2 regions of the Aminobacter sp. BE322 genome follow, and region 1 is predicted to be linked to the other one. Evidence: predicted binding sites of a transcription regulator. Region 1 holds the regulator's gene; the other holds the start of a gene.

Region 1 (15,002 bases):
AAGAGCCTCGCCAGCGGGCTCGACCGCCTCGACGACAAGGAGCGGGCGGCGCTGCCCGCGACCTTCGCCGAACTGCAGCCGATGCTCTCGGCCAAGGGCGTCGCGCTGGCGCCCGACACGCAGGACTACATGATCCCGATCGCGGTCGAGGCCAACCGCACCGCCGACCGGCTGAACCTGATTTCCGCGATCGTCTCCATCGGCCTGGCGCTGGTCGGCTCGATCTACGGGCTGAGCCGGATCAGCCCGCGCACCCGGGCGCGTAACAACGTCGAAAAGATCATGCTCTGGGGCCTGGTCGGCGCCTCCACCATCGCGATCGTGACCACGATCGGCATCGTGCTGTCGATGCTGTTCCAGACCATTTCCTTCTTCGAGAAGGTGCCGCCGATGAGCTTCTTCTTCGGAACGGTCTGGGATCCGCGCTTCGCAGCCGCCGGCGCCGGTGGCGCGGAGGGCCAGTTCGGCCTGATCCCGCTTCTCGCCGGCACGCTCTACATCGCCTTCGTGGCGCTGCTGGTCGCGGTGCCCATCGGGCTGATGTCGGCCGTCTACATGTCCGAATACGCCGCCCCCAGGGTGCGCGCGCTGGTCAAGCCGGCGCTTGAGCTGCTCGCCGGCATCCCGACCATCGTCTACGGCATCTTCGCGCTGGTGACCCTCGGACCGTTCCTGCGCGACATCAGCGCTGCCCTTGCCGGCGGCGCGCCGTTCATCCAGGCGCAGTCGATCCTGACCGCCGGCCTGGTGATGGGCGTCATGCTGATCCCGGTCGTCTCGTCGCTCTCCGACGACATCATCACGGCGGTGCCGCGCGCCTTGCGCGACGGTTCGCTGGGCCTCGGCGCCACGCGCTCAGAGACCATCAAGCGCGTCGTCCTCCCGGCCGCGCTGCCGGGCATCGTCGGCGCCATCCTGCTCACCGCCTCGCGCGCCATCGGCGAGACGATGATCGTGGTGCTGGCGGCCGGCGTGGCGGCCAACCTGACGCTCAACCCGTTCGAGGCGATGACGACCATCACCGTCAAGATCGTCAACCAGCTGACGGGCGACCTCGAGTTCAACACCCCGCAGACGCTCGTCGCCTTCGCGCTCGGCATCACGCTGTTCGCGCTGACCTTGGTGATGAACATCGTCGCGCTCTACATCGTCCGGAAGTACCGGGAGCAGTACGAATGACCGATATTTCGCTCGATACGCTGACCAGTTCGACCGCGCCCGCGCGCCGCGACATCGGCCTCAGGAAGCGCTACGCCGCCGAACGCCGGTTCCGCCTCTACGGCGTGCTGGCGATCGCCGTCGGCCTGGCGTTCCTGGCGATCATGCTCACCTCGATCGTGACCAAGGGCTACACCGCCTTCTGGCAGACGACGGTGACGCTGCCGATCACCTTCGACGAGAAGATCATCGACCCCGACAACAAGCGGGCCACCGATCCGGACGTGCTGGTCACGGCCAACTATCCCAAGCTCGCCGAGAACGCGCTGATCGAAAAGCTCGGCATCGACCCCAAGGACCGCGCCGCGGTGCGCAAGCTCAAGGGATTCCTGTCCGAGGGCTCGCGGGTGCAGCTCCGCGCCATCGTGGCGGCCGACCCCTCGGTGATCGGCACCACGCGCGACGTCGACATCCTCGCCGCGGCGAACATGGACTCGGCCTACAAGGGCCAGATCGACCTCAGCGTGCCGGAAAGCCGCCGCAAGGTTTCCGACCAACAGGTCGAGTGGATGAACAAGCTCAAGGCCGAAGGCGCCATCAGCGAGCATTTCAACACCGGCCTGTTCAGCTTCGGCGCCTCCAGCCGTCCCGAGAGCTCGGGCCTGGGAGTGGCCATCATCGGCTCGTTCTTCATGATGGGGATCGTGCTCCTGCTCGCCCTGCCCATCGGCGTCGCCGCCTCGATCTATCTCGAGGAATTCGCCAAGAAGAACCGCTTCACCGACCTGATAGAGGTGAACATCAACAACCTCGCCGCGGTGCCGTCGATCGTCTTCGGCCTGCTCGGCCTCGCCGTGTTCATCAATTTCCTCGGCCTGCCGCGCTCGGCGTCCTTCGTCGGCGGCCTGGTGCTGACGCTGATGACGCTGCCGACGATCATCATCGCCACCCGCGCAGCCCTTGCCGCCGTGCCGCCGTCGATCCGCTCGGCCGCGCTCGGCCTCGGCGCCTCGAAGATGCAGATGGTGTTCCAGCACGTGCTGCCGCTGGCCGCGCCCGGCATCCTGACCGGCACGATCATCGGCCTGGCGCGCGCGCTGGGCGAGACGGCACCGCTGCTGCTCATCGGCATGGTGGCCTTCGTGGCCGACTATCCGAGAACCCCCTTCGACCCGGCGACGGCGCTGCCGGTGCAGATCTACATGTGGGCGAACGAGGCCGAACGCGCCTTCGTCGAGCGCATGTCGGGCGCCATCATCATCCTGCTGGTCTTCCTCATGGCCATGAACATCGTCGCCATCGTTCTCAGGCGGCGTTTCGAGCGGCGCTGGTAGGCGTGGACAAGGAGCACCCCTCTATGAACATCATGAGCGAGAAAACCCTCGAAAACGCGGTGAACGCCGAGATGAACAGACCCAACGAACTCATCAAGATGCGCGGCGACAAGGTGACCGTGCACTACGGCGAGAAGCAGGCGCTCTTCGGCGTCGACCTGGACGTGCGCGAGAACCAGGTCACCGCGCTGATCGGCCCGTCGGGCTGCGGCAAGTCGACCTTCCTGCGCTGCCTCAACCGCATGAACGACACCATCGACAGCGCCCGCGTCGGCGGCAAGATCACCCTCGACAGCGAGGACATCTACGATCCCAAGATCGACGTGGTCGAGCTGCGCGCCCGCGTCGGCATGGTGTTCCAGAAGCCCAATCCGTTCCCGAAGACGATCTACGAGAACGTCGCCTACGGCCCGCGCATCCACGGCCTCGCCAAGTCCAAGGCCGATCTCGACCAGATCGTCGAGAAGAGCCTGCAGCGGGCAGCGCTCTGGAACGAGGTCAAGGACCGCCTGCACGAAGCCGGCACCGGCCTTTCCGGCGGCCAGCAGCAGCGGCTGTGCATCGCCCGCGCCATCGCCGTGTCGCCCGAGGTCATCCTGATGGACGAGCCGTGCTCGGCGCTCGATCCGATCGCCACCGCCAAGGTGGAGGAGCTGATCGACGAGCTGCGCGAGAACTTCACCATCGTCATCGTGACCCACTCGATGCAGCAGGCGGCGCGCGTGTCGCAGCGGACGGCGATGTTCCATCTCGGCTACCTGGTCGAGGAAGGCCCGACCGACAAGATGTTCACCAACCCCGACGACAAGCGGACGCAGGACTACATCACCGGCCGCTTCGGCTGAGTGAACGCCGCTCCGATCACAAAGACGAGGATACGATCATGGGCGAGCACACAGTCCGGTCCTTCGACGAGGAACTCCAGCACGTCGACCAGGTTATCCGCGACATGGGCGACCTGTCGGCCACGATGGTGGCGAACGCCATCCGCGCGCTGCTTTCGTCCGACCAGCCGCTGGCGCAGAACGTCATCGCCGACGACACCATCATGGACGCCAGGCAGCGCGATCTCGACAACAGCGCGATCACGCTGATCGCCAAGCGCCAGCCGATGGCGCAGGACCTGCGTGCCGTGGTCGGCGCGATCCGCATGGCGGGCGACCTCGAGCGCATCGGCGATCTCGCCAAGAACATCGCCAAGCGGGTGGGCGCCGTCGGCCAGTCGGCGATGCCGCGCAACCTTTCGCACTCGATCGACGCCATGGCGCAGCTGGTGCTCGGCCAGGTGCGCGGCGTGGTCGACCTCTATGTCGCGCGCGACGCCGAAGGCCTCAAGAACCTGCGCGCGGACGACCAGAAGGTCGATGTCCAGTACACGGCCGTGTTCCGCGAACTCCTGACCTACATGATGGAGGATCCGCGCAACATCACCGCCTGCACGCACCTCCTGTTCTGCGCCAAGAACCTCGAGCGCATCGGCGACCATGTCACCAACATCGCCGAGAACGCCTATTTCGTGGTCACCGGCACGCAGCTGCCGCTCAATCGGCCGAAGGTCGACGAAACCACGTCGCCCGTCTCGGCCTGACATCTTCCGCAACCGCATGCGTTTGGCGCGGGGGCGCTGCACAGGTTAAATCAGCGCATGGTCCGAACCGGGCCGTGCGCCAGGACAAGGTACTGACGATGATCGCTCCCAAGATCATGGTCGTCGAGGACGAAGAGCCCCTCGGCGTGCTGCTGCGCTACAACCTCGAGGCCGAGGGCTACCAGGTGGAAGTGGTGACGCGCGGCGACGAGGCCGAACTGAGGCTGCAGGAAAACGTGCCGGACCTTTTGGTGCTCGACTGGATGGTGCCGGCACTTTCCGGCATCGAACTCTGCCGGCGGCTGAGGATGCGCCCCGAAACCGAACGGCTGCCGATCATCATGCTGACGGCGCGCGGCGAGGAGAGCGACCGGGTGCGCGGGCTTTCCACCGGCGCCGACGACTACCTGGTGAAGCCGTTTTCGACCCCGGAGTTCATGGCGCGGGTGAAGGCGCTGCTGCGCCGCGCCAAGCCCGAGGTGCTGTCTTCGGTGCTCAAGGTCGGGGACATCGTGCTCGACCGCGAGTCGCACCGGGTCTATCGCAAGAAGAGCGAGATCAAGCTCGGGCCGACGGAGTTCCGCCTGCTCGAATTCATGATGCGCCATCCCGGCCGCGTGTTCTCGCGCAGCCAGTTGCTCGACAATGTCTGGGGCGAGACGATCTACATCGACGAGCGCACCGTCGACGTGCATGTCGGGCGCCTGCGCAAGGCCGTCAACAACGGCCGCATGCCGGACGTGATCCGCACCATCCGCGGCGCCGGCTACGCCATCCGGGAAGACTGACGGCCGTCCCGGAGCGGCCGGCATGGCGTCGGCTGGACGATCAGCCTTGGCCAGTGTCCTAATGTCACAGCGGGCGCGCTTCGCGCGCCCGGAGCGTTCGGGCGAGGCACCGGCGCTGTCGCACGGACGCGTGGCGCCCTCTGCGCCGCCATGCCATTCCAGCCCTTTGTGGTGCTCAAATCGCCGCAGTTCGACGCGTTTGTCCTGACGCTGTCATGAATATAAATTCGAATCTTCCCGTTACTGTATGCTTTATGCTCAAAACAATATCCACATCTCCCGCAACGATTCCGTGATGGTGACCGTAGCGGATGTTCTTGAGATGACAATTTTTTGATTGGGGAAATACTCAAAATTGCCACTTTTCATGCTAGCTGGGGCACCGTGCGTAACTTGCTCTCGGCCATTTTCCTGGTGGTGGTCACCATCCTGAACGGACTGTCCCTCGAACGGGCAGCGGCCGAAGGCGTGAACTTTTCAATCGAGCTGCCGAAGGTGCCCGCGCAGGCGGAAATCACCGCCATTGCCGACGAGTGCTTGCCGTCCCCGGACCGCTGCACCGTCGAATTGTCGGCCGAAAGCCTCGCCAGCCTGCACTGCCTGGGCGAATGCCCTGCCTGGCTGACCCATGTCGAGCCTGCCGCGCCGTTCCGTGCCGCGGCTCTGATGCTGCTACCAGATCTCTTGCTGCGCGTCGGGTCAACCGCGTCGCTGTTACGGCCACCCATCGCTGCCTGATTTTCAGCCGATCGCTCCTCGGTCGACGCCGACGAAGCCGTTCGAAATCAGCTGCGAAGGGGAAGAGGATGACCTCCCGAACCCGCCCGTCGCCGCCCGCCCGCCTTCGCGTGGCAATTGCGCCGCGAAATGCCGGATCGTGCCAAGCGCGCATGCGCCGTCATCGATCGGCTGATCGGTGCCAATGGTTGCATTCGCATGACCACGACCGGGGCCGACCTCCCTGACCCCGTGTCGCCCTGAATGAAAGAAATGAGTCCAGGAGACTGCCTAATGAACACAGACACAATAGAAACCAGCGCCGCGGAGCCCATCGCGGGCGACGGCCCGGCATTGAGCCGCCGACGCTTTCTCACCGGCGCGGCGAGCCTGGGGACCCTCGTGGTGTCCGGCTGCGTCAGCACCCAGGAATCGGCCGCGCCGGTGGCAAAGGCGCCGGTCGAACCGGCGCCGGTCGCCGACGCCAATGCCCTGGCGATGTACGGCCCGCTCCCGAACGAGCGGTTCCCCATTCCCGCGGTCGACCTGAAAAAGGTGCCGAGCCGCTTCTATCGGCGGCAGGTCGACTACGTCACCGAGGAGCCGGTCGGAACGCTCGTCGTCGATACGGAGAATTTCTACCTTCACCTCGTCCAGCCGGGCGGCAAGGCCATGCGCTACGGCGTCGGACTTGGCCGGGCCGGATTCACCTGGGCGGGCAGGGGCCGTATCGGCTGGAAGCAGGAATGGCCGAAGTGGACGCCGCCGGACGAGATGATCGCGCGTCAGCCAAATCTCGCCCAGTGGAGCGCCGACCGGGGAGGCATGCCGCCCGGCCTGACGAACCCGCTGGGAGCGCGGGCCCTCTACGTCTTCCAGGGCAAGGTCGATACGCTGTACCGCGTCCACGGAACGCCGGAGTACTGGACCATCGGCAAGGCGGTTTCGAGCGGCTGCGTCCGCCTGATGAACCAGGACATCATCGATCTGTACGACCGGGTGCCCAGCCAGTCTCCCATACTCGTGCTGGGCGACCCGACCCAACCCCACACCCACGAGGTCGCCAGCGGCAGCGGGCCCGCCCCGCAGGCCGGCTGATACGACGGTCACCCCTGAGGTCCTCGCCGGGCGGCTGCGAATTGCCGCCCGGCAGACATGGAGCAGATCCGACATGAATGCCCGCATCATTGCCTTGGGGCGCGGAACCGCCATCGGTTGGCACGGCCGCGCCATCCTGAAGGGCGCAGCCACGGCCGCGCTGACCTTCGCCGCGCTCGGAACCGTTTCGGCACTCTGGGACAATCCGTTCTTTGTCCGGATGACCGCCGTCGCGGGTTGGGAATTGCCCGCCCTGGTGGTCATGTCGGCGTTGTCGGGGCTCTACATCGCCGTTCGGCGCCCCGTCTGCTCGGCACGCCGCGCGGGGATAGGCGGCGTCACGGGCTTCATCGGCATCGCCTGCCCGACCTGCAACAAGATCCTCATGCTTCTGTTCGGGGGCGAATTCCTGCTGATGTGGTTCGACCCGATCCGCCCATTGATTTCCGCGCTCGGCATAGCGCTCCTCGCCATCGCTTCATGGCACGAGCTGCGCGCTCGTCGCGCGGATGCCGCTGGCCCAACGCAACTGGAGTATCCCAAGTGACCGACATCCCCGCCGCTCCCGTCCGCGCCGGCCTCGTCCCTCTTGCCTGGCGCCGGATGCTGCTTCGCCATGTCGTCGTCATCGGCCTTTCGGCGGCGCTGATCTATGGGTTCGCCGTCGTTCACGGGCAGTGGAGCCCGATGCACCGGTGGAACCGCGCATTCGCGGACGCGTCGCTGGCGCTCCTGGTGATCACCATGTCGATGGGCCCAGCGGCGCGCCTGTGGCCGGTGTTGCTCAGGGCGGTGGCCTATCGGCGCGAAACCGGCATCTACGCGACCCTTCTGGCGGCCGTGCATACGGTCATCATCCTCGGCGGCTGGGTCGAGTGGGATTTCGCGCGGCTTTTCGGCTACGAGATCATCCCGCAGACGGGCGAGTACGTGATGTTCCAGCAGGGCTTCGGGCTTGCCAACCTGATCGGCATTGCCGCGCTGGCCTATGCGCTCATACTCATGTTCACCTCGAACGACCGGTCGATCCGCCTGCTCGGCACCTCGGTCTGGAAGTTCCTGCAGAACGGCGCAACGGTGCTGTGGGGGCTCGCCCTGGCGCACACGGCCTACTTCCTGTTCATGCATTTCCTGAGCTTCCATCGCCCGACGCCCGAACCGAACCCGCTGCAGTGGCCCTTCGTGGCGGCGATATTGTCGGTGCTCTTGCTGCGCGCCGCGGCCTTTGTTTCCACCTGGGGCAAGAAGAGGAACAGTTCGCGGTGACCCAGCGCCTGACCGGGCAGGGACGGTCAGGCGACGCCCGCCTGGGCGCGGCGAAGGGCCGTACCGGGCGCGAATATCTCGTCGTCGACATAGAGCAGGGCGCGCATCATGCAGCCTTCGCGGATGAGCGGCACCTCGTTGGGCATGGTGTCGAAGGAGATCGCCCTGGAGTGGGTGCCGCCCGCCGTCTTGGCGATCGCGGCCCGCACATATGGCTCCATGACGTCGAAGGCGGTGGCGCCGACGCCGACGAAGGCGAGCGGGGCCGGGTCGAAGAGCGCGAACATGGAGCCGAGGCCGAAGCCGATCGCCTCGCCCGCCTTGCGGAAGGCCTCCCGCTCCGGCCCGTCATGGTCGCGGGCGGCATCGGCCAGGGCGATGATGTCCTCGTCCGAGAGGTCGGCGAGCGGCTCGGCGTTCTCGTCGCCGAGCCTGGCGTTGCGCCAGATCGCGTAGTTGCCGGCATAGGCCTCGATGCAGCCGCGCCGGCCGCAGCGGCAAAGCGCGCCGTCCGGACGATGGATCATGTGGCCGAATTCCGCGCCCGAGGACTGGGTGCCGGTGAAGAGCTCGCCCTTGACGACCAGCCCCATGCCGATGCCGTGCGAGAGCAGGATGGCGATGAAGTCGTCGCGATAGCGCGAGGGGTCGCGCCAGCGCAGCGCCTCGGCGATCATGTTGCAGTCGTTCTCGACCGTCACCGGCACGCCGAATTCCTGCTCCAGCCGGTCGGCGAAGGGAATGTCGTCGTGCGGGGTGATGGGCGACCACATCAGCTTGCGCGACCCGGAATCGGTGACGCCCTGGACGGCCACGGCGATGCGCAGGACCGGGCCCGCGGCCTCGCCGCAACGTTCGGTCAGCCTGCGGACGATGCCGATGCACTCCTCGACCAGGGCTTCGGCCTGCATGCGCTGGGTGACGAGGCGGCGGGTCTCGGCGACGATGGTGTTGCCGGCATAGTCGATGACGGCGGCCGAAAGGCTGTTGAGGGAGAGCACCACCGCGACGATGGTCGCGGCGCCGGGGTCGAGCGCCAGGCCGACCTGGGGCCTGCCGCGCTTCAGGAGCGCCGGCTCGCTGCCCTTCGATTCAGCCAGAATGCCTTCGGCGATGAGGTCGGAGGAAATGGTGGAGATGGTCGAATGGCTGAGGCCGGTCGTCGCCGCGATCTCGGTGCGCGACGGCTGGCCGGCGCGGCGCACCGCGGAAATGACCATGGCGCGGTTGCGCTTCCTGAGATCGTCGTGACGAATTCCGACCGACATGAGTTCGCTTCCTCCCGGCGAAGAGTCGCCATGGTGACCGGAGGGCAGGCTGACTCTCACGCATTATTGATTGTGACAGAAGCCAAACCAAATGTCTTTATTTATTTCGTGTTCCGAAAAAAATAGGGAGGCCAGTTGAAATGCGGTTGACACCGGTCGACCGTTGAGACAGTATTTTTTCGAGGCTCGAAAAAAAAGAGCTTCTCCAAGGGCTATGGCAAAAGCAGCGCGCCCGAGGGCGCAGGGAGGAAATCATGAAGAAGTTTACGACCGCCATCCTGGCGGGTGTCGCCATGACTCTGTCGCTGTCGGCCGTCGCCGAAGCCAAGGGCAAGGTGATCGGCGTGTCCTGGTCGAACTTCCAGGAGGAGCGCTGGAAGACCGACGAGGCGGCAATGAAGGCGGCCATCGAGGCGGCCGGCGACAAGTACATCTCGGCCGACGCGCAGTCCTCCGCGGCCAAGCAGCTGACCGACGTCGAGAGCCTGATCAGCCAGGGCGCCAACGCGCTCATCATCCTGTCGCAGGACGCCTCGGCCATCGGCCCGGCCGTCGAGAAGGCGCTCGCCGAAGGCATCCCGGTGGTCGGCTATGACCGCCTGATCGAGAACAAGGACGTCTTCTACCTGACCTTCGACAACAAGGAAGTGGGCCGCATGCAGGCCGCCGAAGTGTTCAAGGTCAAGCCCGAAGGCAACTACGTCTTCATCAAGGGCTCGTCGGCCGATCCGAATGCCGACTTCCTGTTCTCCGGGCAGATGGAAGTGCTGAAGGCGGCGGTGGACGCCGGCAAGATCAAGAGCGTCGGCGAAGCCTATACCGACGGCTGGCTGCCAGCGAACGCGCAGAAGAACATGGAGCAGTTCCTGACCACCAACGACAACAAGGTCGATGCGGTGGTGGCGTCGAACGACGGCACCGCCGGCGGCGCGATCGCGGCGCTGCAGGCGCAGGGCCTGGCCGGCTCGGTGCCGGTTTCGGGCCAGGACGGCGACCACGCCGCCCTCAACCGCGTCGCCCTCGGCACCCAGACCGTGTCGGTGTGGAAGGATGCGCGCGAACTCGGCAAGAACGCGGCGGAAATCGCCTCGCAGCTCGCCGACGGCAAGAAGATGGAAGAGATCCCCAACGTCCAGAAGTTCACCACGCCCGGCGGCAACGAGACCAACTCGGTGTTCCTCAAGCCGATCGCGATCACCAAGGACAACCTGAACGTCGTCATCGACGCCGGCTGGGTTTCCAAGGACGTGGTCTGCCAGGGCGTCGCGGCCGGTTCCGTGGCGGCCTGCAACTGACGACGGGCTCCGGCCCGAAGACCGAGCGCCGTGGCCCCGAGGGCCGCGGCGCACCGGCAAGCCGCCGCCATGCGCGCCGGCCATGAATGGCAGATGCCACAGTGCCTGCTCCAGTTCCATCCAACTGTCCTTTGACCTAGATTGAGCGCTCCGGCCGATCACACGATGGGCCGGACGGGAGGATATGATGACCGATACGACCTCAGGCGCGCCGGTCGACCGCGCGCGGGCCTCCGATCTGTCAGCGGTAGGCCGCTTCCTCAAGGCAACCGAACTCGACACGCGCATGCTCGGCATGGTGGGCGCGCTGCTGATCATCTGGATCGGCCTGCACCTGCTGTCGGGAGGCCTGTTCCTGACGCCGCGCAACCTGTGGAACCTGTCGGTCCAGTCGTCGTCGGTCGCGGTGATGGCGACCGGCATGGTGCTGGTGATCGTCACCCGCAACATCGACCTGTCGGTCGGATCGATCCTGGGCTTCGTCGGCATGGTGATGGGCGTGACCCAGGCCGAATTCCTGCCCCGGGTGCTCGGCCTGCCGCTCGGCGACCCGTGGATCTGGGTGATCGCGCTGGCCGCCGGCCTCGTCGTCGGCGCTGCGATCGGTGCGCTGCACGGCTTTCTCATCGCCTATCTCAGCATCCCGGCCTTCATCGTCACCCTCGGCGGCCTGCTGGTGTGGCGCGGCGCGGCATGGTGGATGACCAGCGGCCGCACCGTGGCGCCGATGGATGCGACCTTCCGGCTGATGGGCGGCGGCCCCGACGGGGCGATCGGCTCGACCTGGAGCTGGGTGATCGGCCTGGTCGCCTGCGTGGCGGTGGTGATGATGCTGCTCAACGGCAGGCGCCAGCGCAAGCGCTTCAAGTTTCCGCTCAGGCCGGTCTGGGCCGAGTTCTTCCTCGGCACGGTGACCTGCGCGGCCATCCTCGCCGCCGTCTGGGTCGTCAATTCCTATCCCTGGCCGGTCAACATCGTGCGCCGCTATGCCGAGGCCAACGGCATCGCCATTCCGGAGGGCGGACTGTTCATCGCCCACGGCATCGCCATTCCGGTGCTGATCGCGATCGCCGTCGGCGTGGCCATGACCTTCATCACCACCCGCACGCGCTTCGGACGCTACGTCTTCGCCATCGGCGGCAACCCCGAGGCGGCTGAGCTCGCCGGCATCAACACGCGCTGGGTGGTGCTCAAGATCTTCATGGTGATGGGGCTGCTCGCGGCGGTCGCCTCGGCCATCTCCACCGCCCGCCTCAACGCCGCGACCAATGCGCAGGGCACGCTCGACGAACTCCTGACGATCGCCGCGGCCGTCATCGGCGGCACCTCGCTCGCCGGCGGCTCGGGCACCATCGCCGGGGCCATGCTGGGCGCGCTTTTGATGCAGTCGCTGCAGTCCGGCATGGTGCTGCTCGGCATCGACACGCCGCTGCAGAACATCGTCGTGGGCCTGGTGCTCGTCGTCGCCGTCTGGCTCGACACCATCTACCGCAAGCGCATCTAGCCGGGAGCCAGGATCATGGAACAGACCCGCATTCCGCTCGTCGACCTCAGGAACATCTCCATCGCCTTCGGCGGCATCCGCGCCGTCGACGACGCCTCGGTCGATCTCTTTCCCGGTGAGGTCGTGGCCCTTCTCGGCCACAACGGCGCCGGCAAGTCGACGCTGATCAAGATCCTGTCGGGCGCCTACAAGCGCGACGGCGGCACGATCTTCGTCAATGGCGAGGAGGCGCATATCGCCAATCCGCGCGACGCCAAGAAATATGGCATCGAGACGATCTACCAGACGCTGGCGCTGGCCGACAACGTCGACGCCGCGGCCAATCTCTTCCTCGGGCGCGAGATCATGACCGCCTATGGCACGCTCGACGACGTCGCCATGGAGGCCGAGGCGCGCAAGGTGATGGGCCGGCTCAACCCGCGCTTCCAGCGCTTCAAGGAGCCGGTGATGAAACTCTCCGGCGGCCAGCGGCAGTCGGTGGCGATCGCCCGCGCCATCCTGTTCAACGCCCGCATCCTGATCATGGACGAGCCGACCGCGGCACTCGGGCCGCAGGAGACCGCGCAGGTCGGCGAACTGGTCAAGCAGCTCAAGGCCGACGGCATCGGCATCTTCCTGATCAGCCACGACATCCACGACGTGTTCGACCTCGCCGACCGGGTCTGCGTGATGAAGAACGGCCAGGTGGTGGGCACCGCCCGCACCCAGGACGTGACCAAGGACGAGGTGCTCGGCATGATCATCCTCGGCAAATGCCCGCCCGGCGCGGTCCCGGGACCGGGGGCGATGCAGGCCGCCGCAGCCTAGGTCGCTCGCGGGGGCCGGCGGCGCTGCCGCCAGCCCCCTGGCCCGCCGCATCGCCAGGCCTGGGCATTCCCTCGCACGAAGAACGTGCTTTAATGGGGCCAGGGGAGACCGCAGGCCAGCTCGAGTTGAAGAGATATTTTCCGAGTCTCATTTTCGCGGCCGTCACGCTGGTTGGCCTGGCGATGGCGGGGCTCGTCTATTTCGCCACTGTCGAGGCGGCGCGGATCAAGTTCCAGGCGGTCGCCGACGACGCGCTCAACCGCATCGAGGGCAGGGTGGAGTTCGACCTGTCGCTGCTGCGGGCGACCCAGGCGATGTTCCTGTCGCAGCGCGGCGCGATCTCGCGCGACCAGTTCCGCACCTTCTTCGGTGCGCTCGACGTCACCCGCAATTTCTCGGGGCTGAGCGGCATCGGCCTCTTGCGGCTGGTGCCGCGCGGCGAGGAAGCCCGGATCGCGCATGAGCTGAAGCAGGGCTACGGCATCGACCGCACGCCCTTTCCGAAGTCCGATCGCGCCTGGCTCGCCCCGATCGTGCTGTTCGAACCGATGGACAGGGTCGGCCTCGACGCCATGGGCTACGACATGTTCACCGACGACGCGCGCCGCGCGGCGATTGAAGCGGCGATGACGACGGGCGGCGAACCGCGCGCCACGGGCCCGGTCCTGCTCGGCATGGTCACCGGCAGCGCCAGCCCGCAATCCGGCATCCTGGTCTTTTCGCGGCTCGACGGGGAGGACGGAGAGGCGGCGCCGCCGACCGGCCTCGTCTACGTCGCCTTCCGCACGGCGGAGCTGTTCCAGGCAGCGCTCGGCAAGGGGCCGCTGCTGCCGGTGACGGCGGAGGTGTTCGACGGTGCGCCGGCCGACGGCGCGCTGCTTTTCCAGACGGCGACGCCGCCCGATGCCTCATGGGGCGCCGATTTCGTGGTGCGCCGCGAGACCAAGGTCGCCGGGCGCTCGTGGACGATCCTGTTCCGCCCCACCATCGCCTTCGAGCCGCCGTCGCCACGGGCGGCACCATTCATGCTGGGCATCTTCGGGCTGGTGCTGGCGGGCGCCATCGCGCTGGTCGCCCGCTACCAGCAGAGCGCCTACGAGACGGCCGTGAAGCTGCACCAGACGACCGAGAAGAGCCTGCTCGAGAAGGACCTGATGCTTCAGGAGATGAAGCACCGGATCAAGAACTCGATCGCCCGCGTCCTGGCCATGGCACGCCAGACGGCCGCCAACAGCCGCGACATCGACGAGTTTTCCGCGTCCTTCTCGGCCAGGCTGCAGGCCATGGCCGCCTCCCAGGACATGCTGACCAGGTCGCGCTGGCAGCGGGCCGACCTCGGCGAACTGCTCAGGATCGAGCTCGGCCAGGTGTTCGGCAAGGACCTGCCTGACGATGCCGTGGCAGGGCCGCCCGTGGAACTGGACGAAACCACGACGCAGGCGCTCGGCCTGACCTTCCACGAGCTGGCCACCAACGCGCTCAAATATGGCGAGGCCGACATCTCCGGCGGCGACCTGAAGGTCGACTGGCGCGTGCAGGGCCAGGGCGCCGACAGGCGCCTGGTGCTCAACTGGCGGGAAAAGAACGGCAACGGCGTGGAAGCGCCGCAGCGGACCGGCTTCGGGACGAAGCTGATCGACATGAACATCAGGCGCGAACTGGGGGGGCGAATCGACCGGCACTATGACGGCGAGGGGCTCAGGGTCGAAATCGACATTCCCTATCCCGCCTGACCGAAGCCCAGCCTGACCGGTTGGCGGCCAGGGCATGCAGAAGTCCCGGAGGCCGGCATCGCCGGTCCCCGGGAAACCGTATGCGCTTAATTGCAGCGGGCGGTGTAGAGCCGGCCGCGGCTGTCGCGGTATTCGCAGTAGCCGTTGCGCAGATTGCGCACGAGCAGGCCGGAGGCCGCGCCGACGGCGCCGCCGATCAGCGCGCCCCTGCCGCCGCCGATGACGGCACCGGCCACCGCGCCGACGCCGGCACCGGTCGCGACGTCGCGTTCGGTGGTGGTGCAGGCCGCCAGTGTGACCACGGCGATGAGCGCCAGAATTGCAGACTTCATGTGTAAGGTCCTCTCACTTTAACAACGTCCCCGCCGATACTTATCGCATCGGCGCAAAATCCGAAATCGATTTTCGGAATACTGCACGTGGTTTCGGTGAGCATGGCAATCGTC
Region 2 (15,002 bases), on a different contig from region 1:
CGCCAAGCTGCGCGTCGACATGCGCACCGAGATCAAGCGCCTGCACCAGCGCATGAAGACGACGATCGTCTACGTCACCCACGACCAGATCGAGGCGATGACACTGGCGACCAAGATCGCGGTGCTCAAGGACGGCGTGCTGCAGCAGTTCGGCACGCCGGCCGAGATCTACAACCGCCCGGCCAACATGTTCGTGGCCGACTTCATGGGCTCGCCGGCGATGAACCTTCTGTCGGCGCGGCTGGAAAGCGGCGAGGGCGGGCTCAACGTCGTGCTCGACCGGCCGAGCGAAAAGCCGCTGGCGCTGCCGATCAAGCTGGCCAACGGCGCGCTCGGCGCCTATTCGGGCAAGGAGGTGATCTTCGGGGTGCGGCCCGAAGCGCTGACCGATCCCGACGGTGCGGACCGCAACGCCAAGTCGCTGGCCGAAGGCGAATGCCTGATCGAGGTGGTCGAGCCGGCGGGTTCCGACACCTTCGCCGTCACCAAGCTAGGCGGCAAGGAAGTGGTGGCGCGGCTGCGCGCCGATGCGTCGATCCATGCGGGCCAGAAGACCAGGCTCGCCTTCAACCTGGACAAGGCGGTGTTCTTCGACCCCGAGAGCCAGCTGCGCATCGCCTGACATGTCCGGACAGCCTGACATCGTCATCATCGGCTCGGGGGTCGGCGGCGCTACCATCGCTGCGGGCCTGGCTGCGACCGGTGCGGAGATCCTCGTGCTCGAAGCCGGCGGCCATATCGCCGACCGGCCGGAGAACCGCGACCAGCGCGCCATCTTCCAGCGCGGCCATTTCCGCCCCAAGGAAACCTGGTACGAGGCCGGCGGCGCGGCCTTCAATCCCGGCAACTACTACAATGTCGGCGGCAATTCGAAGTTCTACGGTGCGGTGCTGACCCGCTACCGGCGCGAGGACTTCGCCGAGATGCAGCATCTCGACGGCGTCTCGCCGGCGTGGCCGTTTGCCTACGAGGAGCTGGAGCCCTGGTACGGCCTGGCGGAAGAACTCTACCAGGTGCGCGGCGCGCTCGGCGAGGACCCGACCGAGCCCGTGCATTCCAGGCCTTACGCCCACGGCCCGGTGGCGGACGAGCCGGCGATCGCCGGGGTTCGCGCCAGGCTCAAGGCGCAGGGCGTGCATCCCTTCTCGCTGCCGCTCGGCGTCGACATCGAGCGCTGGCTGGCCAAGGGCAAGACGCCGTGGGACGCCCACCCCAACAGCTTCGACGGCAAGATGGACGCCGAGACCGCGGCACTCGCCGCAGCCCTCAGCCACGACAACGTTCGCCTCGAGACCGGATCGCGGGTGACGCGGCTCGAAACCGCGCCCGACGGCCGGCGGATCGCCGCCGTGCATTGCGAGCGCAGCGGCGAAAGCCATGTCGTGAGACCGAAGCTGGTGATCCTTGCGGCAGGTGCGGTGCAGTCGGCGGTGCTGCTCCTGCGCTCGGCCAACGACGCCCATCCGACCGGGCTCGCCAACCGCTCCGACCAGGTCGGCCGCAATTTCATGAACCACAACTCGTCGGCGGTGATCGCGCTCAGCCCGTGGTACCGCAACGACTCGATCTACCAGAAGACCTTCGGCTTCAACGATTTCTATCTGTCCGACGGCGAGGGCGGGCCGCCGCTCGGCAACGTGCAGCTGCTCGGGCGCATCTCCGGCGCGATCCTCAAGGCCAACATGCGCTCGGTGCCGGAATGGCTGCTCAACCGGGTGTCGGCGCATTCGATCGACTTCTACGCCATGAGCGAGGACCTGCCGTCGCCGGAAAGCCGCGTCATGGTCGACGGCGAGCGCATCGTGCTGAAATGGGTGCGCAGCAACTGGGAGGCACATGAGCGGCTGGTGGCAAAGCTCAAGCAGGTGCTGCGTAGCGCCGGCTTTCCCGTGGTCGTATCGCGCGCGTTCGACAAGCGCACGCCGTCGCATCAATGCGGCACGGTGCGCATCGGCAACGATCCGAAGGACGCGCCGCTCGACGTCTGGTGCCGCGCCTTCGACCACCCCAATTTGTTCGTGGTCGACGCGGGCTTCCTGCCGACCTCGGCGGCGGTCAATCCGGCGCTGACGATTGCGGCCCAGGCGCTGCGCGTCGCCGACCACATTGCCAGGAAGGACCTCGCGGCATGAGCGCCAATGCCAAGCCCGTGGCCATCGTGACCGGCGCGCGCCGCGGCATCGGGCTGGCGGTGGCCAAGGCGCTGGCCGAAGCAGGCTTCGATCTCGCCATCACCGATCGCGAGAAGGACAAGGCAGCGGCGGACGCCGTGTCGGGGCTCGAAAAGCATGGCGCCAAGGTGCTGTTCGTCGCCTCCGACCTCGCCGAGATCGAGGCGCATGCCGAGACGGTCGAGAAGATCGTAAAGCACTTCGGCCGGATCGATTGCCTCGTCAACAATGCCGGCATCGCCTCGAAGGTGCGCGGCGACTTCCTCGAGCTCACGCCCGAGAACTTCGATGCCATCATGGCGGTCAATCTGCGCGGCACGGTGTTCTTCACCCAGGCCGTGCTGCGCGCGATGCTCGGCCTGCCGCAGCCGGCCCAGCGGCGCTCGATCATCAACATCACCTCGATCTCGGCCGAGATGACCTCGCCCGAACGGCTCGACTATTGCATGTCGAAGGCCGGGCTCGCCGCCTTCACGCAGGGGCTGACGCTCAGGCTGGCAAGTGCGGGCATCGACGTGTTCGAGATCCGCCCCGGCATCATCCGCTCCGACATGACGGCGAAGGTCTCGGAAAAATACGACCGGCTGATCGGCGAGGGGCTGGTGCCGGCCGGGCGCTGGGGCGAGCCCGACGACATCGGCCGCATCGCGGCAGCTTTGGCCGGCGGCGGCTTCGGCTTTGCCACGGGCAGCATCATCAAGGCCGACGGCGCATTGTCCGTCGCGCGTCTCTGAGAGTTTCGAGATGACCTACGATTACATCATCACTGGCGCGGGTCCCGCCGGCTGCGTGCTCGCCAGCCGGCTGAGCGAGGACGCCGACGTGCGCGTGCTGTTGCTCGAAGCGGGCGGCGACGACTGGAACCCGCTGTTCCACATGCCGGCCGGTTTCGCCAAGATGACCAAGGGCGTGGCGAGCTGGGGCTGGGAGACCGTGCCGCAGAAGCACATGAAGGGGCGCGTGCTGCGCTACACCCAGGCCAAGGTGATCGGCGGCGGCTCCAGCATCAACGCCCAGCTCTACACGCGCGGCAATGCGGTGGACTACGACCTCTGGGCGAGCGAGGACGGCTGCACCGGCTGGGACTACCGCTCGGTGCTGCCCTATTTCAAGCGCTGCGAGGACAACCAGCGCTTCGCCGACGACTACCATTCCTATGGCGGGCCGCTGGGGGTTTCGATGCCGTCGGCGGCGCTGCCGATCTGCGACGCCTACATCCGCGCCGGCCAGGAGCTCGGCATTCCCTATAACCACGACTTCAACGGCCGCCAGCAGGCCGGCGTCGGCTTCTACCAGCTGACCCAGCGCAACAAGCGTCGCTCGTCGGCGGCGATGGCCTATCTCGACCCGATCAAGGCTAGGCGCAACCTGACCGTCCGGCTTGGGGCGCGGGTGACGCGCATCGTGGTGGAGAAGGGCAGGGCGGTCGGCGTCGAGGTGGCGCGCGGCAACGGCACGGAGTTCATCCGCGCCGAACGTGAGGTGCTCGTGTCCTCGGGCGCCATCGGCTCGCCCAAGCTGCTGCTGCAGTCCGGCATCGGCCCGGCCGATCATCTGAAGAGCGTCGGCGTGCCCGTGATCCACGACCTCAAGGGGGTGGGCGAGAACATGCAGGACCATCTCGACCTGTTCGTGATCTCGGAATGCACCGGCGACCACACCTACGACAATGTCGCCAAGCTGCACCGGACGCTGTGGGCCGGGCTGCAATATGTGCTGTTCCGCACCGGGCCGGTGACGTCGAGCCTCTTCGAGACGGGCGGCTTCTGGTATGCCGATCCCGATGCGCGCTCGCCCGACATCCAGTTCCACTTGGGCCTCGGCTCGGGCATCGAGGCGGGCGTTGCCAGGCTCAAGAACGCGGGTGTCACCCTGAACTCGGCCTATCTGCACCCGCGCTCGCGCGGCACGGTGCGTCTCGCCTCCAGCGACCCTGCGGCGGCGCCGCTGATCGACCCGAACTACTGGGCCGATCCGCACGACCGCAAGATGTCGATCGAGGGCCTCAGGGTCGCGCGCGAGATCATGCAGCAGGCTGCGCTCAAGCCCTTCGTAACGGCCGAGCGGCTGCCGGGGCCGGACAAGGTCACCGAGGAACAACTGTTCGACTATGGCTGCGCCAACGCCAAGACCGACCACCACCCGGTCGGCACCTGCAAGATGGGCACCGACGAGATGGCCGTGGTCGACCTCGAGCTCAAGGTGCATGGCCTAGACGGCCTGCGTGTCTGCGACAGCTCGGTGATGCCGCGCGTGCCGTCCTGCAACACCAACGGCCCGACGATCATGGTCGGCGAAAAGGGCGCCGACATCATCCGCAACCGCGAGCCGTTGCCGGCGGCGATCTTCGCGCACGAGCGCAACGACGCGCGGCCACGGGCGCGCGCCGAGGTGCGGTAGCCCGCCTCAGGCGACGCGGCGGCCTTCGCGCCAGACGGTGCGGACCACCGGCACATGCTCGTCGACGCGGACGCGGACCAGGTCGGCGCGGCGGCCGATCTCGATCATGCCGCGGTCGGCGAGGCCGACGGCCTCGGCCGGGTTCTTCGACACCATGGCAACCGCCTGCGGCAGGGTGATGCCTTCGACCACCTCGCCGAGGAAGAAGGCCGACTGGATCAGGCTGAAGGGGATGTAGTCCGACGACAGGATGTCGAGCAGGCCCTGCTCGGCCAGCGTGCGGGCCGAGACGTTGCCCGAATGGGAGACGCCGCGCATGACGTTGGGCGCGCCCATCAGCACGCCGAGGCCGGCGGCCTTCGAGGCGCCGGCGGCCTCGACCGTGGTCGGGAACTCGGCGACGCGGATGCCTTGCGCGATGGCCTCGTCGACATGGGCGACGGTCGCGTCGTCATGGCTCGCCAGCACGATGCCGCGCGCGTGGCAGGCAGTGGAGATGGCGTCACGGTTGGGGCGCGAGTTCCTGGCCGAGTCGCCCATGCGCTGGTCGCAGAAGGCCTTGAACTCGACGTCATTGAGCTTGAGCTTGCGCTGGTAGTAATAGGCGTAGGTGTCGAAATCGACGAACTGGCGCTGGCCCGGCGCATGGTCCATCAGCGAGGCGAGCTTCACCCGGTCGTCGCCGTCGAAATAGGCAAAGCCGTCCTGGCAGTCGGGCGCCGAGACCTCGCAGCGCAGGTGGATGAAGTGGTCTGCGCGGACGCGGTCGGCGCGCACGCTGTCCTCGATGGCGTCGGCCAGCTTGCGCATGTCGGTGGCGGTCATGTCGGCATCCTCGTCCATGCCGACGCGCAGCGCGTCGAAGACGGTGGTGATGCCGGCGGACGCCACCTGGGCGTCATGGGCGAGGACGGCCGCGATGGGGTTCCAGCGCACGCGCGGGCGCGGCGCGTAGTGGCCTTCGAGATGGTCGGTATGCAGCTCGACGAGTCCGGGGATGACGAAGTCGCCGCCCATGTCCTCGCCGACGGCGCTCGGACCGGTCGAGATTTCGGCGATCCTGCCATCGCGGACGACGATGGTGCCGTCGATCACCTCGTCGGCAAGGACGATGCGGGCATTGTTCAGGACAAGGTCGGTCATCTCAGGCGGTCTTTCTCTCGGCTTGCCTGCCCAGGGCGTGGTAGCTCAGCACCTCGAAGGGGGCACCGGCGGCCGGTTCGACGAAGACGGCGAGGCCGGCGACGGGCACCGGCCTGTCGAGCACGTTGCCCAGGCATTGTTCGATGGCAGCGCGGACGCGCAGCACCTCCTCGGTGGCGACGCGACCGGTCAGGGTCATGTGGAAGCGGAAGGCGTCGAAGACGTAAGGGTAACCCCACTGGCTGAGGTAGCGGCACTCCTGCGGGCTCAGCGCGTCGGGGTTGCGGCGGGCGAGCTCTGCGTCGGTCAGCGGTGCGCGATGCGGTTCGAAGGCTCCGACCACGTCGCCGGCAAAACGGTCGAGCTCGGGCAGGGTCTCCGTCGGGACGAGGGCGAAGAAGCCGTCGATCTGGGCGAGCTTCAGGCGCGGAATGTCGAAGGGAACGGTTTCCGCCGCAAAGGCGTCGACGGCGTCGACCAGCATCTGTTCGCTCACGCCGTCGGCGAGCCGGAACGGCGCCTTCAGCGTGGCATGGAAGCCGTAGCGGCGGGCGGCGGCGGTGTGGAAGGCGACTTCGGCCGCCGACAATTCGCCATGGGCCTTCGCCGGAAGGGACGCGCCGCCAAAGGCATCGCGCCCGAGCCAGCCGGCCGCGATGCGGCACAGCGGATCGTCATGCTCGGGCGTGAAATAGATGGCGTAGCGCATGGCGCGATTCTTCCTTGGAGATGAAGGCCCGATAGATGATTTGCGTGACAGTTTGACGAAGTAGTGGCCGACTTCCTTGGCTTTGCAAGGGCCGGCCCAAAAAGTTCAGTGGCTGGACTTGCCCCCGATCAGGCGGTGGCGCAACGCGGTCGAGATGTTGTCGAAAATGAACACCACGACCAGGATGAGCAGCACCATGTAGGCGACGTTCTCCCAGTCGGAATTGGTGCGCATGGCTTCCCACAGCTTGAGGCCGATGCCGCCGGCGCCGACGGCGCCGATGATGGTGGCCGAGCGGGTGTTCGATTCCCAGAAATAGAGCGACTGGCTGACCAGCACCGGCAGCACCTGCGGGACCACGCCGTAGCGCTGCACCGAGGCCGGCGAGGCGCCGACCGAGCGCATGCCCTCGCGCTGCTTGTCGTCGATGTTCTCCAGCGCCTCGGAGTAGAGCTTGCCGAAGGTGCCGGTGTCGGTGAAGAAGATCGCCGACATGCCGGCGATGGGGCCGGGGCCGAAGGCGCGGGTGAAGAACAGCGCCCAGATCAGCATGTCGACCGAGCGCAGGAAGTCGAAGAAGCGCTTGGTGACCTGGTTGACCAGACGGTTTCGCGTGATGTTGCGGGCCGCCATGAAGGCCAGCGGGAAGGCGAGCAGGCTGGCGAACAGCGTGCCGACGAAGGCCATGACGATGGTCTGGGCGAGCTTCAGCCAGACGTCGCCATGCTGCCATTCGGAATTGTTGACGATGTTGTTCCAGGCAAGTGCTGCATTCGACATGCCGGGATCGAGCCGTTCGCCGGAGACGACCAGCGAGGCGACCTCGGCGAAGGACTTGCCCCAGAAGGGCGAGTTGGCGTCGAAGAAGAAGTTTTCCCAGCCGAGGAAGCGGCGGCGGATCTTGACGTCGTCCCGGTCGACCTGGACGCTGCCGGCAAAGCCGAAATCGGCGACGATCTTCTCGCCGGCCGCCTTCTGCGTCGCCCAGGCGGGCAGGGCCCCGACGATCGAAATGCTCTGGCGCGGCACGACGGTCACGTCGAGCGTTTCGCCGCCATGGGTGACGACGACGCGCTCGGGCGCGATGTCGATTGCCGTGCTCGAGCCGATATGGGCGACGACCCGGTTGGCCGGGGCCTTGTTGGCGGCAACAGTGGCGCCGGCCGGCTGGGCGATGTCGAGCCAGTCTGGATGGCGGTCGGCGCGATAGGACGAAAAGCGTGGATAGCCGACGTCGAGGCGGCCGTCCTTGAAGGCGACCTGCGGCCGGACCTCGTAGGAGACCCAGTCGGCCAGGTAGGTTCCGGCGATGCCCCAGTTGCCGCCGGCGAGCACGGCGCCGACCGCGAAGAACCACCAGGCGAAGGCGACATAGGCGACGATACCGGCGCCGACTGCCCAGCCGGTCAGGCTCTTGCGCCAGGAGCCCCGGAAGACGCCGGGATGGCGGTCGGCGATTGCCTGCATTTCGGCCAGGGAAAGGGTGGTCATGATTAATCTCCGCGACCGGAGGCGAAGGCCTGTTCGCCGACCAGCTTCTTGCGCAGCCAGGCCGAAAACTGGTCGACCGCGACGATGGTGCAGAACAGGAGGAGGATGATGGCGAGCGTCTTGGCCTCGTGGTTGCGGCTGATCGACAGGCGCAGCGCCTCGCCGATGCCGCCGCCGCCGACCGCGCCGATGATGGTCGAGGCGCGGACGTTGATCTCGAGCCGCAGCAGCGCGTAGCTCAGGAAGTTGGGCATGACCTGCGGCACGATGCCGAACCAGACGCGCTCGGGCCAGTTGCCGCCGACGGCGCGCAGGCCTTCGTCGGCCTTCATGTCGGCGTTCTCGACCACTTCGAAAAACAGCTTTCCGAGCGCGCCGATGGTGTGCAGCGAGACCGCGATGATCGCCGGGATCGCGCCCATGGAGAGCACCGCCAGGAAGAAGCCGGCGATGACGATCTCGGGGAAGGCGCGCAGGATTTCGAGGAAGCGGCGGACGAAGAAGCGCAGCCAGCGCCGGGTGACCAGGTTGGACGCCGCGAGGAAGCAGAGCAGGAAGCCGAAGGCGAAACCGATCAGCGTCGAGACGAGCGCGATGTTGATCGTCTCCAGCATCTTGTAGACGTATTCGGGCAGGTAGAACGAGCCGACCAGGTACATCCGGCCCTCGGGGTAGTCGAACTTCAGGCTGCCGTCGGCATAGGGCGAGGGCAGGTCGAACAGCGCTCGCCAGATCTCGTAGCCGTCGCGCGGTATCAACTGGTCGGCGAAATCGAAGAAATGCGGCAGCCGGTCGAAGAATTTGCCGGCATTGGTGTCGTTGGCGAACCAGAGCGAGCCGGAAAGGGCGAGGAACAGCAGGATGAGGCCGCCGATGGTGTGCAGGCGGCGACGGCTGGCGAGTTCGCGCCAGTGGCGCTCGACCGCGAGGCCGGCTTCCGTGAGGGGCATTGTCATGAAGGTTCCGTCCGATCCCGGATGAAAAAAGGACGCGCCGCGATATGTGCGCGGCGCGTCCGTGTCGCCTTGCGGCTTAGCTGCCGATCTGCGCCTTGCGGGCGTCGATCACGGGCTGGTAGAACTCAGGCGTGACCTCGGTGTAGCCCTTGAAGTCGCCGCCCATGATGGCCGAGAAGCAGGCCGCATCGGTCTCGGGCAGCTTCATCATGAACTCCTTGAACTTGGTCTTGATGTCGGCATCGAGCGAAGTGCGTACGACGAGCGGGCCGTTCGGGATCAGCGGCGACTTCCAGACCTCGACCAGGTCGTCCATGTCGAGGATGCCCTTGTCGACCATCTTCTTGAGGTTGCCCGAGGTGTAGCCGTCCTTGAATTCGCCGACGCCCGAACCGAAGGTCGTGCCGGCGTCGAAGGTGCCCTTGAGCACTTCGAGGACGAGGTTCTCATGGCCGCCGCCGAAGCCGGTCTCAGCGACGAAATCCTTGACAGCCGTGCCGCCGAGGTCCTTGGGCAGCGATGTCACCGGGATCAGGTAGCCCGAGGTCGAGTCCGGATCGGCGAAGCCGAGCTTCTTGCCCTTGAGGTCTTCGAGCTTGGTGATGCCCGAGTCCTTCCTGGCGACCATGATAGAATAGTAGCCGGTGGCGCCGTCGGTCTGGACGGTGGTCAGGATCGGCTCGACCGCGTCCTTGTTCTGCAGGTAGATCTTGGCGTAGCCGGAAGCGCCGAGCTCGGCGTAGTCGAGGGTGCCGCCGAGCAGGCCCTGGATGGTGCCGTCATAGTCGGCGGCCGGGAACAGCGACACCTTCTCGACGCCGATGGCCTTGGGCAGCTGGTCGACCAGGCACTGGAAGTTGCGCAGGCGGTCGGCTTCGTTCTCGCCGCCGATCAGGCCGATGCGGAATTCCTTGAGGTCGGCGGCATGGGCCGAACCGATCGCCAGCACGGCGAGCGAAACGGCACTGAAAAGTGCTTTCTTGAACATCACATGTCTCCAGTTCGGCCCGGCGGCATGCCGGGTCATTTTCGGTTGCTGAATGCCGGCCCTTGACGCGGGCGAGACGACCGCGAACGGCCTCAGACCGGGGCGTATGCCGGTTCGAGAGGGGCGGCGGATGCGGGAACCTTGACCTTGGCCGGGCGGATGCTGGTCGAGGTGATGGCTTCGGAAATCTCGGCGCCGTCGGCGTCGGCACCGTAGACGAGACGGACGGCCTCGATGGTGAGGTCCTCGGGCGCGCCGTCGAAGACCACCGCGCCGCCCTGCATGCCGATGATGCGGTTGCAGTAGGTGCGGGCGGTGTCGAGTGTGTGCAGGTTGGTGATGACGGTGATGCCCTCGCGCAGGTTGATGTCCTGCAGCGCGTCCATCACCACCTTGGCGTTGAGCGGGTCGAGCGAGGCGATCGGCTCGTCGGCGAGGATCAGCTTCGGCTCCTGCATCAGGGCGCGCGCGATGGCGACGCGCTGCTGCTGGCCGCCCGACAGCGTGCCGGCGGGCTGGAGCGCGGTGCGGGCGATGTCGAGGCGCTCGAGCGCTGCGATCGCGCGGATGCGCTCCTCGCGGGAGAAGATGCCGAGCAGGTTGAGCCCGGTCGAACGATGGTTGAGGCGGCCGAGCAAGACGTTGGTAAGCACGTCGAGGCGCGGCACCAGGTTGAACTGCTGGAAGATCATGGCGCAGTCGCGCTGCCAACGGCGCAGCTGCGTGCCGCGCAGCGACGACACCTCGGTGCCGTCGAAGACGATCGAGCCCTGGCTCGGGTCGATCAGGCGGTTGATGGTCTTGAGCAGCGTCGACTTGCCGGCACCGGAGCGGCCGATGATGCCGACCATCTGGCCCTGCTGGATCTGGAGATTGACGCCGTTGACGGCGACATTCTTGCCGAAACGGCGGGTGACGTTGCGGATTTCGAGCATCTTGGCATCCCTGTCCCAGCGGGCTTTTTCGCCCTTGTCCGGGATCGGCCTAGACCCATCAGATGAAGCTGAAATGTCGGGATCATGTCAGTTCTGTTACGAGACACAGGGGCGAGGCCGAAAATGCGGGCCGGGAAGTCGGCGCGCGGCGACGGCGGGACATGCCGGTCCTCCCGCCGCTGGCGGCGAGGTGCGGCCTGCAAAGGCGGAGTCGTTTCAAGGTCTTGGACGAATTCGCCGAGACTTCGCAAAAACTTGAAGTGGCTGCCCTGTCACTACGTTTGTTAGTCATTATATGAGAGCGGACGTCACTTTGAGGATCCGCCGATGAAACTGTCCCGAACGACCCGCCTTGCCACCCTTTTCGCGGGCCTGTTCCTCGCCTTTTCCATGGTTGCGGTCGATCAGGCCGACGCCCGCCGCAACGGCAGCTTCGGCAGCCGCGGCACGCGCACCTTCCAGTCCGCGCCGCCCACCCGCACCGCGCCGCAGCCGACCGCGCCCATCGAGCGCTCGATGACGCCGAACACCGGCCAGGCGACGCCGAACAGTGCCGCGCGGCCGGGCACGGCCATGCAGCCGCAGCGGCCCGGCTTCATGAACGGCTTCGGCCGCTCGATGCTGGGCGGCCTGCTGATGGGTGGCCTGATCGGCATGCTGCTCGGCCAGGGCTTCGGCGGTCTCGCCGGCATGTTCGGCATGCTCTTGCAGGTGCTGCTCATCGGCGGCGCCATCTGGCTCGCCCTGCGCCTGTTCCGCTCTCAGCCGGCACGCAACTCCGGTCCGGCGATGGCCGGCGGGTCGGCCGGTGGCGGCAACTTCAACTATCGCGACGCTGCACCCCGCGAGGACGGCAAGCGCGCCTTCAGCATCCCCAACATCGGTGGCGGGCTGGGCTCGGCCGCGCAGCAGCCCGCGACGAGGGAGATCGAGCTCGGCCAGGGCGACCTCGACACCTTCCAGCGCATGCTGACCGAGGTGCAGGAAGCCTTCGGCCGCGAGGACCACAAGGCGCTGCGCCGCCTGGTGACGCCGGAAATGGTTTCGTACCTGTCCGAGGAATTGGCCGAGAACGCCCAGGACGGCCTGCGCAACGACGTGACCGACGTGCAGCTGCTGCAGGCCGACATCGCCGAGGCCTGGAACGAAGGCGACCGCGACTATGCGACGGCGGCGCTCAACTACCAGTCGATCGACGTGACCCGCAACCGGACGACCGGCGCGCTGGTGGACGGCGACGAAAACGAGCCGACGGAGACGACCGAACTCTGGACCTTCGTCCGCCAGAACGGCGGCGACTGGCAGCTCTCGGCGATCCAGCAGGCGTAGGGCTTGGGCGACTTGTACCCCCACCCCTAGCCCCTCCCCACAAGGGGGAGGGGGACAAGTTCTCCGCCGTCGCCGGCCAAAATCATCGACAGCATTTTGCAGCCAGACGGTCGTGTCTGGCGTCGCGAATGCGGCCAAGAAGAACAGCCGGAGCGGCGGCATTGCATTCGTCAGGATGCCCGCAGCTCCAAGTCTTGGCACCGGACGGTGGTGCGGCAAAGTACCCCTCCCCCTTGTGGGGAGGGGGTAGGGGTGGGGGTATCGGCGATTGCCCTGTCAGCCGCCGTGCTTTTCCAGAAATTCTTCGGCCGAGAGGTTGCGAAAATCGTCGAGCGCGGTGCGCAGCCTGGCATGGTCCCAGTCCCACCAGGCCAGCGCCTGGAAACGCTCGGCCGTCCTGCGGTCGAAGCGTTCGCGCAGCGGCTTGGCCGGCACGCCGGCGACGATGGTGTAGGGCGCGACGTCCTTGGTGACGACCGCGCCCGAGCCGACCGCAGCACCATCGCCGACGGTGACGCCGGGCAGCAACGTCGAGCCGTGGCCGAGCCAGGTGTCGTGGCCGATGGTCACGGCATTGGAGCGGCGCCATTCGAAGAAGTCGGTCTCGTGCTCGGCGTCGTCCCAATAGTCGGAGGCGCGATAGGTGAAGTGGTGCAGCGTCGGCCGCCAGGTCGGATGGTTGGTGGCGTTGCAGCGGACGGCGGCCGCGATGTTCGAGAACTTGCCGACAGTGGTGCACCACAGGCTGCAGTCCTGCATGACGTAGGAATAGTCGCCGAGCGAACTCTCGCTGATGCGGCTGCGCTCGGAGACCTCGGTCCAGCGGCCAAGCGTCGACTGCGTCACCTCGGCGCTCGGATGGATCCAGGGCTGTTCGGACAGCTTGCGGCTCATGCTGCGACCTTTCCGGCGGCGAAGGCGGTGACGTCGACGATGCGGTCGGCGACGGCCTCGCGCACGTCGGCGTCGTGGAAGATGCCGAGCAGGGCTACGCCCTTCAGCTTCTTCTCCTCGATCAGGCCGATCACCACCTCGCGGTTGGTGGCGTCGAGCGAGGCCGTCGGCTCGTCGAGCAGCAGCACCGGGTGATCGGTGATGAAGCCGCGGGCGATGTTGACGCGCTGCTGCTCGCCGCCCGAGAAGGTGGCGGGCGGCAGGCCCCACAGGCGCTCCGGCAGGTTCAGCCGGCCGAGCAGTTCGGATGCCCGTGCATGGGCCTCGTCGCGGGCGGTGCCACGGGCGACCAACGGCTCGGCGACGACGTCGAGCGCGGAGACGCGCGGCACCGTGCGCAGGAACTGGCTGACATAGCCGATGGTATCGCGGCGCACAGCCAGCACAGTGCGCGGGTTGGCGGTGGCGAGATCCACCAGCTGGCCGTGGTGTTCGACGATGATCTGGCCCTGGTCGACGCCATAGTTGCCGTAGACCATCTTGAGGATCGAGCTCTTGCCGGCGCCCGAGGGGCCGCCGAGCACGGCGCATTCGCCCGCACGGACCGAGAAGGAGACGTCGGCGACCACGGGCAGGCGGATGCCGCCGCGCAGGTGCATGGTGAAGGCCTTGGCGACCTCGGAGACGATGAGTGGCGTGGCCATGGTTACACCTGCAAGATGGAGGAAACGAGGAGCTGGGTGTAGGGCGCGCGCGGATCGTCGAGCACGCGGTCGGTGAGGCCGCTTTCCACGACATGGCCGTCCTTCATCACTATCATGCGCTGCGACAGGAGCCGGGCGACGGCGAGGTCGTGGGTGACGACGATGGCAGCCAGCCCGAGGTCGGTGACCAGCCCGCGCAACAGGTCGAGCAGGCGCGCCTGAACCGACACGTCGAGGCCGCCGGTCGGCTCGTCCATGAACACCAGCCTGGGGCCGGTGACGAGGTTGCGGGCGATCTGCAGGCGCTGGCGCATGCCGCCGGAGAAGGCGCGCGGCTCGTCGTCGATGCGCTCCTCGCCGATCTCGACGCGTGACAGCCAGTCGATGGCGGTTCCGCGGATGTTGCCGTAGTGGCGGTCGCCGATGGCCATCAGCCGCTCGCCGACATTGGCGCCGGCCGACACCGTCATGCGCAGGCCGTCGGCCGGGTTCTGGTGGACGAAGCCCCAGTCGGTGCGCATCAGGAAGCGGCGCTCGGCCTCGCTCATGCGGTAGAGGTCGCGCCACTGGCCGTCGCGCATGCGGTAGCTGGCGGTGCCCGACGTCGGCAGCAGCCGGGTTGCGAGACAGTTGAGCAGGGTGGTCTTGCCCGAACCGGACTCACCGACGATGGCCAGCACCTCGCCCGGCCAGAGGTCGAAGGAGATGTCCTCGCAGCCGATGCGCGAGCCGTAATATTTCGACAGCGCCGTGACGCGCAGAAGCGGTTCGTCGGTCACTTTGAAATCTCCTTTCTGGTCTCTTCGGCGCCGCGCCACCCCTCACCCTTACCCTCTCCCCGTGCAGAACGGGGAGAGGGGGGCATGGACGTTGGAGCCTCCTCCTTCTCCCCGTTCTTACGGGGAGAAGGTCCGGCAGGGGATGAGGGGCAGCTCGACGTTTCGGGATTCAGATGCCCGACATGCCCGTCCTTGCGGCGCGTCTCGCAATGGTCGGTGTCGGAACAGACGAACATGTGCCCGCCGTGATCGTCGAGGATGACCTCGTCGAGATAGACCTGCTCGGCACCGCACAAGGCGCAGGGCTGGTCGAAGCTCTGGATCTCGAAGGGATGGTCCTCGAAGTCGAGGCTGACGACCTCGGTGAAGGGCGGAACGGCGTAGATGCGCTTCTCGCGGCCGGCGCCGAACAACTGCAGTGCGGGCGACATGTGCATCTTCGGGTTGTCGAACTTCGGCGTCGGCGAGGGGTCCATCACGTAGCGGCCCTCGACCTTGACCGG

The links. The regulator PhoB, encoded in region 1, activates phosphate uptake and scavenging genes when phosphate is short. The targets are predictions, from matches to a motif close to TGTCATNNANCTGTCAT.
Region 2: phnC (phosphonate ABC transporter ATP-binding protein) is a predicted target of PhoB. The motif match lies at 10,878-10,894, and genes of this name have one in related genera.

The regions. Positions count from the first base shown of each region.
Region 1 covers NZ_JBNPXB010000005.1:219,520-234,521, reverse strand. The annotation lists gene pstC (phosphate ABC transporter permease subunit PstC) at 1-1,179, shown strand, start outside; gene pstA (phosphate ABC transporter permease PstA) at 1,176-2,492, shown strand; gene pstB (phosphate ABC transporter ATP-binding protein PstB) at 2,516-3,337, shown strand; gene phoU (phosphate signaling complex protein PhoU) at 3,376-4,080, shown strand; gene phoB (phosphate regulon transcriptional regulator PhoB) at 4,179-4,868, shown strand; gene J2X50_RS10710 (hypothetical protein) at 5,253-5,606, shown strand; gene J2X50_RS10705 (L,D-transpeptidase) at 5,880-6,683, shown strand; gene J2X50_RS10700 (hypothetical protein) at 6,757-7,230, shown strand; gene J2X50_RS10695 (ferric reductase-like transmembrane domain-containing protein) at 7,227-7,949, shown strand; gene J2X50_RS10690 (ROK family protein) at 7,976-9,217, opposite strand; gene xylF (D-xylose ABC transporter substrate-binding protein) at 9,472-10,512, shown strand; gene J2X50_RS10680 (sugar ABC transporter permease) at 10,700-12,016, shown strand; gene J2X50_RS10675 (ATP-binding cassette domain-containing protein) at 12,032-12,823, shown strand; gene J2X50_RS10670 (CHASE domain-containing protein) at 12,949-14,556, shown strand; gene J2X50_RS10665 (YMGG-like glycine zipper-containing protein) at 14,643-14,888, opposite strand.
Region 2 covers NZ_JBNPXB010000002.1:248,767-263,768, reverse strand. The annotation lists gene J2X50_RS05310 (ABC transporter ATP-binding protein) at 1-622, shown strand, start outside; gene J2X50_RS05305 (FAD-dependent oxidoreductase) at 624-2,132, shown strand; gene J2X50_RS05300 (3-ketoacyl-ACP reductase) at 2,129-2,905, shown strand; gene J2X50_RS05295 (GMC family oxidoreductase) at 2,916-4,571, shown strand; gene J2X50_RS05290 (alpha-D-ribose 1-methylphosphonate 5-triphosphate diphosphatase) at 4,578-5,714, opposite strand; gene J2X50_RS05285 (DUF1045 domain-containing protein) at 5,716-6,423, opposite strand; gene phnE (phosphonate ABC transporter, permease protein PhnE) at 6,529-7,914, opposite strand; gene phnE (phosphonate ABC transporter, permease protein PhnE) at 7,917-8,864, opposite strand; gene phnD (phosphonate ABC transporter substrate-binding protein) at 8,947-9,858, opposite strand; gene phnC (phosphonate ABC transporter ATP-binding protein) at 9,951-10,793, opposite strand; gene J2X50_RS05260 (Tim44 domain-containing protein) at 11,121-12,122, shown strand; gene J2X50_RS05255 (DapH/DapD/GlmU-related protein) at 12,399-13,016, opposite strand; gene phnL (phosphonate C-P lyase system protein PhnL) at 13,013-13,720, opposite strand; gene phnK (phosphonate C-P lyase system protein PhnK) at 13,723-14,499, opposite strand; gene J2X50_RS05240 (alpha-D-ribose 1-methylphosphonate 5-phosphate C-P-lyase PhnJ) at 14,496-15,002, opposite strand, start outside.